2 regions of the Erwinia sp. AK-PDG3-5 genome follow, and region 1 is predicted to be linked to the other one. Evidence: predicted binding sites of a transcription regulator. Region 1 holds the regulator's gene; the other holds the start of a gene.

Evidence for each region. Region 1 encodes CRP, which controls carbon source genes, mostly activating them, when cyclic AMP is high. Its sites were predicted from a motif close to ATGTGANNNNNNTCACAT; they were not measured.
Region 2: a site for CRP is predicted at 3,130-3,147, ahead of msrB (peptide-methionine (R)-S-oxide reductase MsrB). Genes of this name have one in related genera too.

Annotation. Positions count from the first base shown of each region.
Region 1 covers NZ_CM165967.1:441,309-448,838, reverse strand. Annotated here, with positions in the region: gene AC1UKS_RS01965 (phosphoribulokinase) at 1-648, shown strand, start outside; gene AC1UKS_RS01960 (OsmC family protein) at 688-1,098, opposite strand; gene crp (cAMP-activated global transcriptional regulator CRP) at 1,406-2,038, shown strand; gene AC1UKS_RS01950 (YccS/YhfK family putative transporter) at 2,097-4,175, shown strand; gene argD (bifunctional acetylornithine/succinyldiaminopimelate transaminase) at 4,243-5,460, opposite strand; gene AC1UKS_RS01940 (aminodeoxychorismate synthase component II) at 5,542-6,120, opposite strand; gene AC1UKS_RS01935 (putative adenosine monophosphate-protein transferase Fic) at 6,154-6,714, opposite strand; gene ppiA (peptidylprolyl isomerase A) at 6,812-7,384, opposite strand.
Region 2 covers NZ_CM165967.1:2,173,564-2,181,093, reverse strand. Annotated here, with positions in the region: gene sppA (signal peptide peptidase SppA) at 1-509, shown strand, start outside; gene ansA (asparaginase) at 595-1,617, shown strand; gene pncA (bifunctional nicotinamidase/pyrazinamidase) at 1,623-2,237, shown strand; gene AC1UKS_RS10040 (YeaC family protein) at 2,317-2,595, opposite strand; gene msrB (peptide-methionine (R)-S-oxide reductase MsrB) at 2,601-3,011, opposite strand; gene gapA (glyceraldehyde-3-phosphate dehydrogenase) at 3,352-4,347, shown strand; gene AC1UKS_RS10025 (D-hexose-6-phosphate mutarotase) at 4,415-5,293, shown strand; gene AC1UKS_RS10020 (aldo/keto reductase) at 5,342-6,193, opposite strand; gene AC1UKS_RS10015 (MipA/OmpV family protein) at 6,275-7,024, opposite strand; gene yeaG (protein kinase YeaG) at 7,457-7,530, shown strand, end outside.

The DNA of each region.
Region 1 (7,530 bases):
GACTTCGCCCTGCTCGAACAGACCTTCGCGGAATATGGTCGTTCAGGCAGCGGCAAATCCCGCAAATATCTGCACACCTATGATGAAGCGGTACCCTGGAATCAGGTTCCGGGAACCTTTACGCCGTGGCAATCCCTGCCGGAACCGACAGACGTGCTGTTTTATGAAGGGCTGCATGGCGGCGTGGTGACGCCGCAGAACAATGTCTCCCAGCAGGTTGATTTGCTGGTTGGCGTAGTGCCGATCGTTAACCTGGAGTGGATCCAGAAACTGGTGCGCGATACCAGCGAACGCGGCCACTCACGCGAAGCGGTGATGGATTCGGTGGTGCGATCCATGGAGGATTACATCAACTTTATTACGCCGCAGTTCTCCCGCACGCACATTAACTTCCAGCGTGTGCCGACCGTAGATACCTCTAACCCGTTCGCGGCGCGCGGTATCCCGTCGCTGGATGAAAGCTTTGTGGTGATCCATTTCCAGGCGCTGGAAGATATCGACTTCCCGTATTTGCTGTCGATGCTGCAGGGATCGTTTATCTCGCACATTAATACGCTGGTGGTGCCGGGCGGCAAGATGGGACTGGCGATGGAGTTGATTATGGGGCCGCTGGTGAAACGTCTGATCCAGGGTAAGAAAATAGAGTAAGCCCCGCGGGAACGGGGCTTAAGGCGGCGATGGGATGACTTACGCCGGTAACTCAATCACTTCATAGCTGTGGGTGATTTCCACGCCTTTGCCCAGCATCAGTGCGACCGAGCAATATTTCTCAGCGGAGAGATCAACGGCACGCGACACCGCTTTATCGCCTAACGCCACGCCGGTGACGATAAAGTGCAGATTGATGTGGGTGAACAGGCGTGGGGCCTCTTCACGGCGTTCGGAGCTGAGCTTCACTTCGCAATCCTTTACGTCGTGGCGGCCCTTCTGCAGAATGGAAACCACGTCGATTGCGCTGCATCCGCCCGCGGCCATCAACACCATCTCCATCGGGCTCGGGGCTTTATCGCCCGCATTTCCGTCCATCAGAACCTGATGCCCGGATGAGGATTCTCCCAAAAACGTTAACCCTTCAACCCACTTGACTCGAGCCTGCATAACAATTTCCTCTAATTCATTCAGTTATCGCCAGATTACGCTTTAGCCAGAAAAACGGCAATGCGGCAATTTTCGCACTATGCTGAAGCGAGACAACACAAGACACTCGTTGAAAGCTGTGCTACAAACAAAGCTGTAATATTTTCGTCAGTACTCTACAGGCACGACGAAACGAATCGCATAACGAGCCAGGCTTTTAACAGAGGCCCGAATAAATTTCCTGATGGGAAACGCTTGACTATTTCAACGCCTGGCAGGGAACTCTGCCCCTGTATTTAGGCACGATTACAACAGAGGATAACAGCGAATGGTTCTCGGCAAACCGCAAACAGACCCGACACTTGAATGGTTCCTGTCTCATTGCCATATTCATAAGTATCCATCCAAGAGCACGCTGATTCATCAGGGTGAAAAGGCAGAAACCCTCTACTACATCGTCAAAGGTTCAGTAGCGGTGCTTATCAAGGATGAAGAAGGCAAAGAGATGATCCTGTCTTACCTCAATCAGGGCGACTTTATTGGCGAGCTTGGCCTGTTTGAAGAAGGTCAGGAGCGCAGCGCGTGGGTACGCGCGAAGACAGCCTGTGAAGTGGCTGAAATCTCCTACAAAAAATTCCGTCAGCTGATCCAGGTTAACCCTGACATTCTGATGCGCCTGTCTGCACAGATGGCGAATCGCTTGCAGGTCACTTCTGAGAAAGTGGGCAATTTAGCTTTCCTCGATGTGACGGGTCGCATCGCGCAGACCTTGCTGAACCTGGCAAAACAACCGGACGCCATGACGCACCCGGATGGGATGCAGATCAAGATCACCCGCCAGGAAATTGGGCAAATCGTTGGCTGTTCTCGTGAAACAGTGGGACGCATTTTGAAGATGCTGGAAGATCAGAACCTGATCTCGGCACACGGTAAAACTATCGTTGTCTACGGCACGCGCTAATCGGCTCTGATCCACGGCGCAACACCTGGTGTTGCGCCTTTTTATTTGGTGTGGAGTGATGTGGCGTCGACTGATTTATCACCCGGAGATCAACTACGCATTGCGCCAGACGCTGGTGCTCTGTTTACCGGTAGCGATGGGATGGCTGCTGGGCGACTTGCAAAAAGGGTTGCTGTTTTCCTTAGTCCCTGCCTGTTGCAACCTCGCTGGCCTTGATACTCCTCATAAGCGCTTTTTCAAACGCCTGATCGTTGGCGGAATCCTGTTCGCCTTCAGCAGTTTCCTGATCCAGTACCTTGCCGGTCACCACGTTCCCCTGCCCGTGATCCTGTTTTCGATGGCGATGCTGCTGGGCGTCACCGGCGAAATCAGCCCGCTGCATGGTCGCCTGCTGCCCGGCTCGCTGATAGCCGCAATCTTCACCCTTAGCCTGGCAGGACGCATGCCGGTGTGGGAACCGCCGATGCTCTACGTGCTCGGCACCATCTGGTACGGCGTGTTCAACTGGGTCTGGTTCTGGCTGTGGAAAGAGCAGCCGCTGCGGGAAACCTTAAGCCTGCTCTATCGCGAGCTGGCGGGTTACTGCGAAGCGAAATACACCCTGCTGACCAAACTCACCGATCCGGAGAAAGCCCTGCCTCCGCTGCTGGCGCGCCAGCAAAAAGCGGTCGACCTGATCACCACCTGCTATCAGCAGATGCATATGCTGTCAGCCACCAACAACAATCACCACAAGCGGCTGACCCGCGCGTTTCAAATCGCGCTTGATTTGCAGGAGCACATCTCCGTCAGCCTGCATCAGCCGGAAGAAGTGCAAAAGCTGGTGGAGCAAAGCCATGCCGAAGCGGTGATCCGCTGGAATGCGCAGACCATCGCCGCCAGGCTACGTGAACTGGCCGACGATATCCTCTACCACAAGCTGCCCGAGCGCTTCACCATGGATAAGCAGCTTCAGGCGCTGGAGAAGATCTCACGGCAGAATCCGGATAACCCCGTCGGCACCTTCTGCTATTACCACTTCAGCCGGATTGGTCGGGTGCTGCGTACCCAGCGTCCCCTTTATCAGCGCGATTTGATGGCTGACCGGCAGCGCCGACTGCCGCTGCTGCCGGCTATCAGAAGCTATTTGTCGCTGAAATCGGCCGCCTTGCGCACCGCCGCCCGCTTTGCGGTGATGCTGACCTTTGCCAGCTCGCTGGCGCTATTCTTTAATCTGCCCAAACCCTACTGGATCCTGATGACGGTCATGTTTGTCAGCCAGAACGGGTACAGCGCAACCCGCGTCCGTATTCAGCACCGTGCGCTGGGCACGCTGGCCGGGCTGGTGATTGCCGCAGTAACCCTGCGCCTGCAGGCACCCGAATCCATCGTGCTGCTGGTGATGCTAGCCATTACCCTTATCAGCTACCTGTTTATCCGTAAATTCTACGGCTTCGCGATGATTGGCTTTACGGTCACCGCAGTGTATTCGTTGCAGCTGCTCTCGCTTAACGGCGCAGACTTCCTGCTGCCGCGTTTACTGGATACGCTGATGGGTTGCCTGATTGCCTTCGGGGGCACCATCTGGTTGTGGCCGCAATGGCAAAGCGGGTTGCTGCGGCAGAATGCGCATGACGCGCTGGAAACCTATCAGGATGCGCTGCGGTTATTGCTGGGGAATGAACAGGACCCGGTGAAGCTGGCCTATCAGCGTATCCGCGTTAATCAGGCGCACAACGCTCTGTTCAACTCGCTCAATCAGTCGATGCAGGAGCCAGGCTTTGATCCCAGCTATCTGGCGGATATGAAACTGTGGGTGACGCACAGCCAGTTTATCGTCGAGCATATCAATGCCATGACCACGCTGGCGCGTGAACACACCATGCTGACCTCGTCGCTGGCGGAGCGTTATCTGCAGGCCTGTGAGATTGCGTTGCAGCGTTGCCAACAGCGGCTGGAGTATGACGGGCCGAGCTCAGAAGCGAACGTGCTGGATACGCAGATGGAGTTGAATCAGGGGCCGGTGACCATCCTGGAAAGGCATGTGAAGCGGATCCTGGGGCATCTCAGCGTGATGCACACCATCTCGTCACTGGCGTGGAGCGCGCGGCCGCATCATGGACGCTGGTTGTCCCGGCGGTTAAGGAAGTCGACGTAAGCAGAATGGTGCAGAGAAGGACAGTCGCGGATCGGGAGCTGAGCCACTCAGCTCCCGTTACTGTCGGTTAAGTCAGGACTTTTTCGACGGCTTTGGCGAAGCGCGCCATGCCTTCTTCAATGTCGGTCGGCTCAATCACCAGCGATGGCGCAAAGCGGATCACATCGGTCCCGGCATTCAGGATCATCACCCCTTCAGCGGCGGCGGCATTCAGAATATCGCGCGCTTTGCCGGCATGTTGTGGCTTCAGCGCCGCACCAATCAGCAACCCTTTACCGCGAATGTCGCTGAACAGATCCAGCTTCGCGTCCAGCGCTCTCAGCGCGGTGACAAACTGCTCACGACGCGTTTCCACCCCGCTCAACACCGCTTCGGTATTGATGATATCCAGCGCGGCTTCGGCAATGGCACAGGCCAGCGGATTTCCGCCGTAGGTGGTGCCGTGCACGCCAGGCGACATGGTGGAAGCAATCTCGTTGGTGGTCAGCATCGCACTGACCGGGAAACCGCCGCCCAGCGCTTTCGCGGTGCTGAGGATATCGGGCGTCACGCCGTAATGCTCATAGGCGAACAGCTTGCCGCTGCGGCCCATACCGCTTTGTACTTCATCCAGCACCAGCAACGCCTGATGTTCGTCACAGAGTTTGCGCAGCCCCTGCATAAATTCGACGGTCGCGGGCATCACGCCGCCTTCACCCTGAATCGGCTCAACCACAATGGCGCAGGTGTGATCGTCAATTACCGCTTTGACCGCGTCCAGGTCGTTGAACGGCACATGCACGATATCGGCAGGTTTCGGCCCAAAGCCGTCAGAATATTTCGGCTGGCCACCGACAGAAACGGTAAACAGCGTGCGGCCATGGAAGCCGTTGTGGAAAGCGATGATTTTGCTTTTGTACGGCGAATGGCGTTTAGAGGCGTAATAGCGGGCCAGCTTGAAGGCGGCTTCATTGGCTTCAGCACCGGAGTTCGCGAAGAACACGCGCTCGGCAAAGGTGGCGGCGATCAGCTTGCTGGCAAGGCGCAGTGCGGGTTCGTTAGTAAACACGTTGCTGGTGTGCCAGAGGGTTTCACCCTGAGTTTTTAACGCTTCCACCAGCACCGGATGGCAATGTCCCAGCGCGGTGACCGCAATCCCACCGGAAAAATCGATGTACTCTTTGCCCTGCTGATCCCAGACACGGCTCCCTTTGCCTTTCACCGGCACAAACTGCGCTGGTGCATAAACAGGCAATATCACTTCATCAAATGTCGCCCGCGTCACCGCTAATTTATCCGCTGCCATTGACTACCTCATCATTTGTAACGTTGCAGAAAAGTGAAATTATAATCATAAAATATGCATAATAAATCACTTAAAGGCAATTTATTTCCGCGTAAGAAAATTCGCCAGCAGCTGATGCCCTTGCTCGCTAAGGATACTTTCCGGATGGAACTGCACGCCCTGCAGCGGCAAATGACGATGGCGGAAGCCCATAATCTCGTCCGGTTGCCCGTTTGCAAGGGTCCAGGCGGTGATTTCAAAGTCATCGGGCAGCGAGCCGTTTTCCACAATCAACGAATGGTAGCGGGTGACGGTGAGCGGATGATTCAGACCGGCAAACACGCCGCCATCGTTGTGTTCAATGGCGGAGACTTTCCCGTGCATCACTTCGCGCGCCCGCACCACGCGCGCGCCAAACGCCTGGGCTATCGCCTGATGCCCCAGGCAGACGCCCAGAATCGGCAGCTTTCCAGCGAAAGCGCGGATAGCTGAGAGAGAAATCCCCGCGTCGTCAGGCGTGCAGGGTCCCGGAGAAATCACCAAACGTTCGGGCTGTAGCGCCGCGATCTGCTCAAGGGTGATCCGATCATTTCTGTGAACTTCAACCTCAGCGCCCAGCTCGCAAAAGTACTGGTAGAGGTTCCAGGTAAATGAGTCGTAGTTATCGATAAGCAGTAGCATGGTGGCTCCGGGCGGGATCAGGACCGCGCTATTCTACGCACTTTCCGGCCGTTCGCTTACCACTTTGCCAAACGCGGCGGTCAGTAAGCTGAGATCGCCGTCCAGACTCGCCTGATTCGCGGCCTGCCAGCTTTCCGCATCCATATTCTTCCACTGAATATCAAACCCGGCCTGAATGATCACCTGCTCAAACAGCAGTCGCTGAGCGCGCCCATTGCCGTGCAGGAACGGATGCAGCACCGTGAGTTCGCAGTAATACCACGCCAGACGTTCGGTCAGCGTTTCCAGCGGCAAATCGGCCAGGCCATTCTCATCTTCGAGCGACTGCATCAGCGCATTGCCTTCTTTCTCGATATATTCGAAATGGCAGCACGGCGTGTCGCCCAACTGGATATCAACGCGGCGCAGTTCGCCCGCATCCTCAAGGACATCCTGAAATAAGGCATGGTGAAGCGCCCGCAAATGGGGAAGTCCGGGATGAGCAGGGCCGGGATCGAAGACGGTGCCGCCTAACTGAAAACTGGCGAGGAAATTGGCTTCCAGTCGTTGCTGCCAAAGGCTGTGTTTTTGTTTATCGGTGACTTTTTTGGACATGCTGCCTCCATGACGAAGTGATTGCTGCTTAATGCGGCCGGGCGGCCGCGTGCAAGATGCCTGCACTCAGTATAAGCAGCAATCACCCATCGGGAGATTAAGGCAGTACTTTTGCGGAGAGGATCATCACCGGTTTCACCGGAACATTCTGGTAAGGACCGACGTTCTGCGACTGAACCTGGGAGATTTTATCCGCCACGTCCTGGCCTTTCACAATCTTGCCGAACACCGCATAGCCAAAATCACGCTGGCCATGGTCGAGGAAAGCGTTGTCCGCGACGTTGAGGAAGAACTGGCTGGTGGCACTGTCCTTGTCCGCAGTACGGGCCATTGAAATGGTGCCGCGCTTGTTCAGCAGGCCATTGTCGGCTTCGTTTTTAATCGGCGCGTTGGTCGGCTTCTGCTGCATATCCGCAGTAAAGCCGCCGCCCTGCACCATAAAGCCGGGGATCACGCGGTGGAAAGTGGTGTTGTTATAAAAACCACTGTTGACGTAATCAACGAAGTTCTTGGTGGAGATCGGTGCTTTCTGATTGTTGAGTTCCAGCTCAATGTTGCCAGCGGAGGTGGTCAACATCACATGCGTGTCTCCCTTGGCTGCCAGAGCAGATACGGAGATCGAGGACAGCGCGAGAACGGTCGCAACCGCTGTCAAAGTACGTTTTAACATGAAAGATTCCTTACAAAGGGCTACAGGCAAGAAAACTGATTGTAAAGAGGCGCTTACCCGTGCGCCAGCGTTTTACCTATATTTACGTCGAAACCTGTCCGGGCAATCGCTTGCGAGACCCGATAAAGCGTGAGCTTGCTCACGTT
Region 2 (7,530 bases), 1.7 Mb from region 1:
TTCATACCGATGGCGTATCCACCTCGCCTCTGGCTGATATCTCTACCACTAAGGCATTACCGCCTGAAGTGCAGCAGATGATGCAAATGAGCATCGAGAACGGCTATAAGAATTTCCTTGGTCTGGTCGCTCATTCCCGTAACAAGACGCCAGAGCAGATCGATCAGATTGCTCAGGGCCACGTCTGGACGGGTACGGATGCCAGGGCTAACGGTCTGGTGGATGCGATGGGTGATTTCGACGATGCCGTCGCCAAAGCCGCCGAGCTGGCAAAACTGAAGGACGCCAAACTGAGCTGGTATCAGGACGATCCAAACTTTATGGATCTGCTATTCAGCCAGATGGACGTGTCTGTGCGTGCCGCACTGCCTGAAACCCTTAAGGCCTGGCTGCCGGCACCGATGGTCGACGTAATGGCGTCAATGAGAAACCAGCCGGGTCTGTTTGATAACCTCAACGATCCGCAAAACCGCTATGCGATGTGCCTGACCTGCGCGCAGGTGAAATAAAACAGCCAGCCCGGCCATCTGGTCGGGCTGCTTTTCCTCTTCTTTCCCCTTATACTTCGCCTTTTCGGCAAGCCTGAGTGAATTCATGCAAAAGAAATCTATTTACGTCGCCTATACCGGCGGAACCATTGGCATGCAGCGTTCCGAACAGGGCTTTATCCCTGTATCCGGACATTTGCAGCAACAGCTGGCCAATATGCCAGAGTTCCATCGCGCCGAAATGCCCGACTTCACCATCCACGAATACCAGCCGCTGATTGATTCTTCAGACATGACGCCGCTGGACTGGCAATCGATTGCGGATGATATTCGTAAAAATTACGATCAATACGACGGCTTTGTGATCCTGCATGGCACCGACACCATGGCGTTCACTGCTTCGGCATTGTCATTTATGCTGGAGAATCTTGCCAAGCCAGTAATCGTGACAGGGTCACAAATTCCGCTCGAACAGCTGCGTTCGGATGGGCAGCAAAACCTGCTGAATGCCCTTTTCGTCGCCGCTAATTATCCAATTAATGAAGTGGCGTTGTTCTTTAATAACACCTTATACCGCGGAAACCGTACGACCAAAGCCCATGCCGATGGGTTCAACGCCTTTGCTTCACCGAATCTGGCTCCCTTGCTGGAAGCTGGTATTCATATTCGTCGCCTTAACACGCCGCCAGCACCTACCGGGGATGGCGAATTAATCGTTCATCCGATTACCCCTCAGCCGATTGGTGTAGTCACCATCTATCCAGGGATCTCCTCCGACGTGGTCAGCAACTTCCTGCTGCAACCGGTGAAGGCGCTGATCCTGCGCTCTTATGGCGTCGGCAATGCCCCACAGAACCCAGCTTTTCTGAAAGAGCTTAAAGAAGCTTCCGCGCGGGGCATTGTGGTGGTAAACCTGACGCAGTGTATGTCCGGTAAAGTGAATATGGGCGGTTACGCCACGGGCAATGCGCTGGCGCTGGCGGGCGTGATCAGTGGCTATGATTTAACGGTGGAAGCGACGCTGACCAAGCTGCACTTCCTGCTCAGCCAGAACCTCTCAAGTGATGAGGTGCGGCGACTGATGCAGCTCAATCTGCGCGGTGAACTGACTCCTGACGAGAAGTTATAAAAATGATGGCTACCCGGCAGGCTCTGCTTCTGATTGATTTACAGAATGACTTTTGCAGCGGTGGCGCGCTGGCGGTGAAGGATGGCGATGACACCCTCGCGATTGCCAACCTGTATGCGGCAGAGTTCAGCCAGCGACAGCAGCCTGTGGTAGCCACAATTGACTGGCACCCGGCCAGTCATGGCAGCTTTGCGTCGAATGCTGGACAACAACCCTGGACCGAAGGCGAACTGGCGGGATTGCCGCAGGTCTGGTGGCCCGATCATTGTATCCAGCAAAGCTATGGTGCGGAGCTTCACCCAGCACTGGAGCAACGCTATATCACTGAGCGTGTTTACAAGGGGGACGATCCCCTGATAGACAGTTACAGTGGCTTTTTTGATAACGGCCGGCGCAAGAAAACCCGTCTGGATAGCGTATTAAAAGCGCAGGGGATTACTGCATTAACCGTGATGGGGCTGGCAACTGATTACTGCGTGAAGTACAGCGTGCTGGACGCGCTCGCACTAGGGTATACCGTCACGGTGCTTTCTGCCGGCTGTCGGGGAGTCAATCTGGCCTCAAGCGACGCTGAACGCGCTCTGGAAGAAATGGCGACCAAAGGGGCAATCATTCTCTAAAGCCCCCCACAAACGTCGCCAGTGGGATTTAAGGGGCCACTATCCGCCCCTTCATCGCAGATTATTCCTGCAGGAATAATTACTGGAGCTTGATGCGAGTCACATGATCATCGGTGATGCCGAACTCTTCTTTGAGCTGTTTTTTACTCTTCATCACCATCTCGCCGCCCTTACCCACACTCATATGTTGCGGATTGTCGTTATGGCGAGCCTGCCAGAGCATCACTAACTGCAGGCTGTTCTCTTTCTGCTCTGGCGTAAGTGCGACGCCATCGGCCCATCTCCCGGTTTCAACCGCGGTCACCAGTCGTTGATAGACTTCCGGGGTCAGCGTGCCGATCATCTCATCAAGTTCCATCGCCGTTATCCCTTAATGTTATTGCCATCGTCGTCGGAGAAGCTTAACGACGCGGAGTTCACGCAATAGCGCTCGCCAGTTGGCTGTGGGCCGTCCGGGAACACATGTCCCAGATGGGCATCACAGTTGCCACAGCGGATTTCAATGCGCTGCATACCATGAGATTCATCTTCAATATACTTAATAGAATCATCATGATAAGGCTGATAAAAACTCGGCCAGCCGCAGCCAGAATCATATTTGGATTCCGACAGGAACAGCGGTGAATTACACACGAGGCAGTGATAAATCCCCTCGCCTTTGTTGTGTAACAGCTTGCCTGAGAAAGGCGGCTCGGTGCCACGCTGCTGCGTCACATAGCGCTGCATCTCGTTCAGGTCGGTCTCTGGGGTAAATTCGTTCGGGTCTTTAGCCATTTTAGGGGTCTCTGGCAGTGTGAAACTGAAAATATCGGCTAGTATTCTAACAAATACTTAACAACGCTAGGGCTTTTTTTCGTCTCAGGCGGAGTCTGAAAGTGTTCCGAAGACGAAAATGTGACTCAGATCACCCTTTGAATTCATCACCCCTTTATATTCGGGCAAGACGACCCAACATCAAGGTTTAGTGGTGGTCACGGAATGTGCTTTTTGACGAATATTCCTGTGTGAAGGTTTGATTTGTCGCAACTATTGAAGCGATTCCGCTTGACGCCTGGTAAGGTTTTTGTAATTTTACAGCCAACCTTTTATTCACTAACAACAGCTGGTGGAATATATGACTATCAAAGTAGGTATCAACGGTTTTGGCCGTATCGGTCGCATCGTTTTCCGTGCTGCTCAGCAGCGTTCTGATGTAGAAATCGTTGCAATCAACGATCTGCTGGACGCAGAGTACATGGCTTATATGCTGAAGTATGACTCTACTCACGGTCGTTTCGACGGCACTGTAGAAGTTAAAGACGGCCATCTGGTTGTTAACGGCAAAACCATCCGTGTTACCGCTGAACGTGATCCAGCTAACCTGAAGTGGGGTGAAATCGGTGTTGATGTTGTTGCTGAAGCAACAGGTATCTTCCTGACCGACGAAACCGCGCGTAAACACATTGAAGCTGGCGCCAAAAAAGTCGTGCTGACTGGTCCATCGAAAGATGACACCCCAATGTTCGTGATGGGCGTAAACCATAAATCTTACGCTGGCCAGGATATCGTTTCTAACGCATCTTGCACCACTAACTGCCTGGCACCACTGGCTAAAGTTATCAATGACAAGTTCGGCATCGTTGAAGCACTGATGACCACTGTTCACGCAACAACCGCAACTCAGAAAACCGTTGATGGCCCGTCTCACAAAGACTGGCGCGGCGGCCGCGGCGCATCTCAGAACATCATCCCTTCATCTACCGGCGCAGCTAAAGCAGTAGGTAAAGTGATCCCAGAGCTGAACGGCAAACTGACTGGTATGGCGTTCCGCGTTCCTACCCCTAACGTTTCCGTAGTTGACCTGACTGCACGTCTGGCTAAGCCTGCTTCTTACAAAGAAATTTGTGCAGCAATCAAAGCCGCCGCTGAAGGCGAAATGAAAGGCGTTCTGGGCTACACCGAAGACGAAGTGGTTTCTACCGATTTCAACGGTGAAACGCTGACTTCTATCTTCGATGCGAAAGCCGGTATCGCACTGAGCGACACTTTCGTGAAACTGGTTTCCTGGTACGATAACGAAACTGGTTACTCCAACAAGGTCCTGGACCTGGTTGCTCACATCGCTAAATAAGCGACGTGAACTGATGATGAGGGCGACTACGGTCGCCCTTTTTTTTGGCTGAAGCTAAGGAAAACAGATGAACGAAAAAATCTTTTCGCTTCCCGTTATTACCCAGATAACGCCCTATATTTCCCAGCGAAAAATTGGCGACCTGCCCGTGGTGGTGATCGCACATCCTAAAGTTCGTGCCGCCGTCACCCTACAGGGTGCCCAGCTGATAGCCTGGCAGCCCGCAGACGAAAAGCCGGTGATTTGGCTGAGCGAGAAAACCGCCTGGACGGCCGGCAAAGCTATTCGTGGTGGCGTGCCAATCTGCTGGCCGTGGTTTGGTCCGGCAGGTGAACCCGCACATGGTTTCGCCCGAACCCTTCCCTGGACGTTGTCGGCGCATGATGAAAACGACGACAGCGTGATGCTGACGCTGGTGCTGGAAAGTAATGAGCAGACGAAAAAATTGTGGCCGCATGACTTCACGCTGTTTGCCCGTTTCCGCTTTGCTGACCGATGTGAGATTGAACTGGAAGCCCACGGTGATTTCGAGGCGACTGCCGCCCTGCACAGCTACTTCTGCGTAGCCGATATTGACGGTGTGGAAGTGACTGGCTTAGGTAACAGCTTTATCGATAAAGTGGCTAACGGCAGCGTCGGCCGCTCACCGGACGGCAAACAAACCTATCCCGATCGTGTTGACCGTATTCATACGCAACCGGAAGATTGTAGCGTTATCAGCGACAAAATCGGTAAGCGAATAATTGAAGTTTATCACCACCATCAAAGTGACGTTGTCACCTGGAATCCGGGTCCGGAACTCTCCTGCAGCATGGGAGATATGGCTAACGAAGGTTACAAAACGATGGTTTGTGTTGAGACGGCCCATATTTCTCAGCCGATGGTCAGCGCTGGGGAATCCCCTTCACGCCTTGCCACGACGATCCGGGTGCGTAGAGGTAGCTGATAAGTCATGCAGACTCACCCAGGGGAAATCACCCTTCCCCTGGCGTGATTAAACCACGTCTAACGGCATTTTTTCTGTCGGTGGTGGGAAAGCCTGATTGATCATCCCCAACTCTTCATTGCTTAACGTCACCTCCAGCGCAGCGGCATTTTCAGCGACATGCGATACCGAACTGGCTTTAGGAATAGCAATTATCCCTTCTTTACGGATCACCCAAGCCAACAATACCTGAGCCACACTGATGCCCTTTTGTTGTGCAATTGCCGTAAGCACCGGGTGCGTGAGCAGTGCATGGCGTAGTTTTCCTGCCTGAGCCAGCGGGCAATAGGCCATTATGGGTATCTGTTGCTGCTGGCAGTCTGGAATAAGATCGTATTCGATCCCACGTGATGCGAGGTGATACAGGACCTGATTTGCCGCACAGTCCGTGCCGCCCTCCTCTGACAACAACTCGCTCAAATCGTCGCTGTCAAAATTCGACACTCCCCAACGTAAAATTTTTCCCTGACGTTGCAGCGACTGCATTGCAAGGATGGTCTCTTCCAGCGGCACATTTCCCCGCCAGTGCAGCAGATAAAGATCCAGATAATCGGTCTTTAAACGCCGCAGGCTTCTCTCACAGGCGTCTGTCGCATCGACAGCACCGGCATTCCACGGGTAGACCTTTGATACTAACCAGGCACTTTCGCGTCGGCCTTGCAGCGCTTCACCCACCACTTCCTCGGCGCCGCCTTCGGCATACATTTCCGCCGTGTCGATAAGCTTCAGGCCCAACTCGAGACCGGCCTGTAATGCAGCGACCTCTTGTTTGCGTTGGTTGGCGTTTTCGCCCATGTACCAGGTTCCCTGACCGATAGCAGGTAAACGGGAATCACCGGGAAAAATAACGGATTTGCTCATTTGAACCTCCTGCACTGATTTTGATCACCACAATCGTGCAAAAGGGCGCAAAGCGCCCTTATTTAGTGCAATGAAAGCGGATCAGAAGGTGTAACTGACTCCGGTCCAGATTGTGACCTGAGAATTATTGTCCACCATTGGACTGTCTTTCACTTCAGAACTTAAGCGGGTATAGCGTCCCGACAGCGTTGCGTTCCAGCTCTGATTGATGCTGTAGGCCGCCGTCAGTTCCAGGTAAGGGTTCCAGCTGCCATCAGCCTGATAGCTGCTCAGCCCGCTGCGACGTGATTCGCTCTTCGACACTCCATAATAGTAGTCATTCTGGTTGTCGCTGCTGTAAAGCGCACCAATACCCGGCGTCAGGCTCAGATCGCCAAACTGGAAGCGATAGAGGTAGGTTGCATCCCAAATGAAGCCGTCACTGTTGCCCAGCAGATCGCCAGCCAACACGGTACGCACAATCCCCCAATCCGCCGTATGACGGTAAGCCACACCGCCCATCATGGTCATATGGCGTTTATCTAACGCTTTCAGACGCTTGTCTTTGGTGTCATCGGGATCGAAGTTTTGCGGAGAACCGAGGATCGTCAGAGAAAGCTGATCCTGCTGGTCCTTCCACAGGTAATAACCGGCGGTCAGGCTGCGGACATAGAAGTTGTCGCCTTCGTAGTTAACAATAGGGAATGGGTAGTAACGCCCCTCTCCTCCTTTATACGGGCTCTGGCTGTAGATCACCGAAGCGCCGAGGGTGAGCGGATTGGCAGTTGCCGTGAAGGCAGTAAAAGAGCAAGGTAAAAGCACAGCAAGCGCGCTAACTTTGAAATAGTTCACAATTAATTCATTCCATAAATATAACAATCAAGAGACTAGTTTATCAGTCAACCGGGCTTTGGTTAAAAATTTACACGTTCTGTAGCACGTAGAATCAATTTTAAGGGGTTGGACTCTCATTCAGGGTTTTGGCTTATTTACAAAATTCGGCTAACCCGCATCAGACAAGGTTATCGCTGTCCCGGATTCTGACTTTGTTATTGAAATATCATCGAAAATAACCTGGGGGTCAGGAAATTTCTTAAATGCCAACTACGCTTTATTGAAAGAAGCTAATTTTTACCGGTCAAAGTAACCCTGATTTTTGTGTATCCCGATAAAAAAACGTCAGGTTGGCATAAGGGTTGCTGTACTCATTGATAAGTTCCTTCAGGGGCTAACTTCAATTCGGCTCCTGGTACCTGTGCTAAAAAAGAAAGGACGGGCATCGCTATGAATATATTCGATCACTATCGTCAGCGTTACGAAGCTGCCAAGGACGAAGAGTTCACACTGCAGGAATTTCT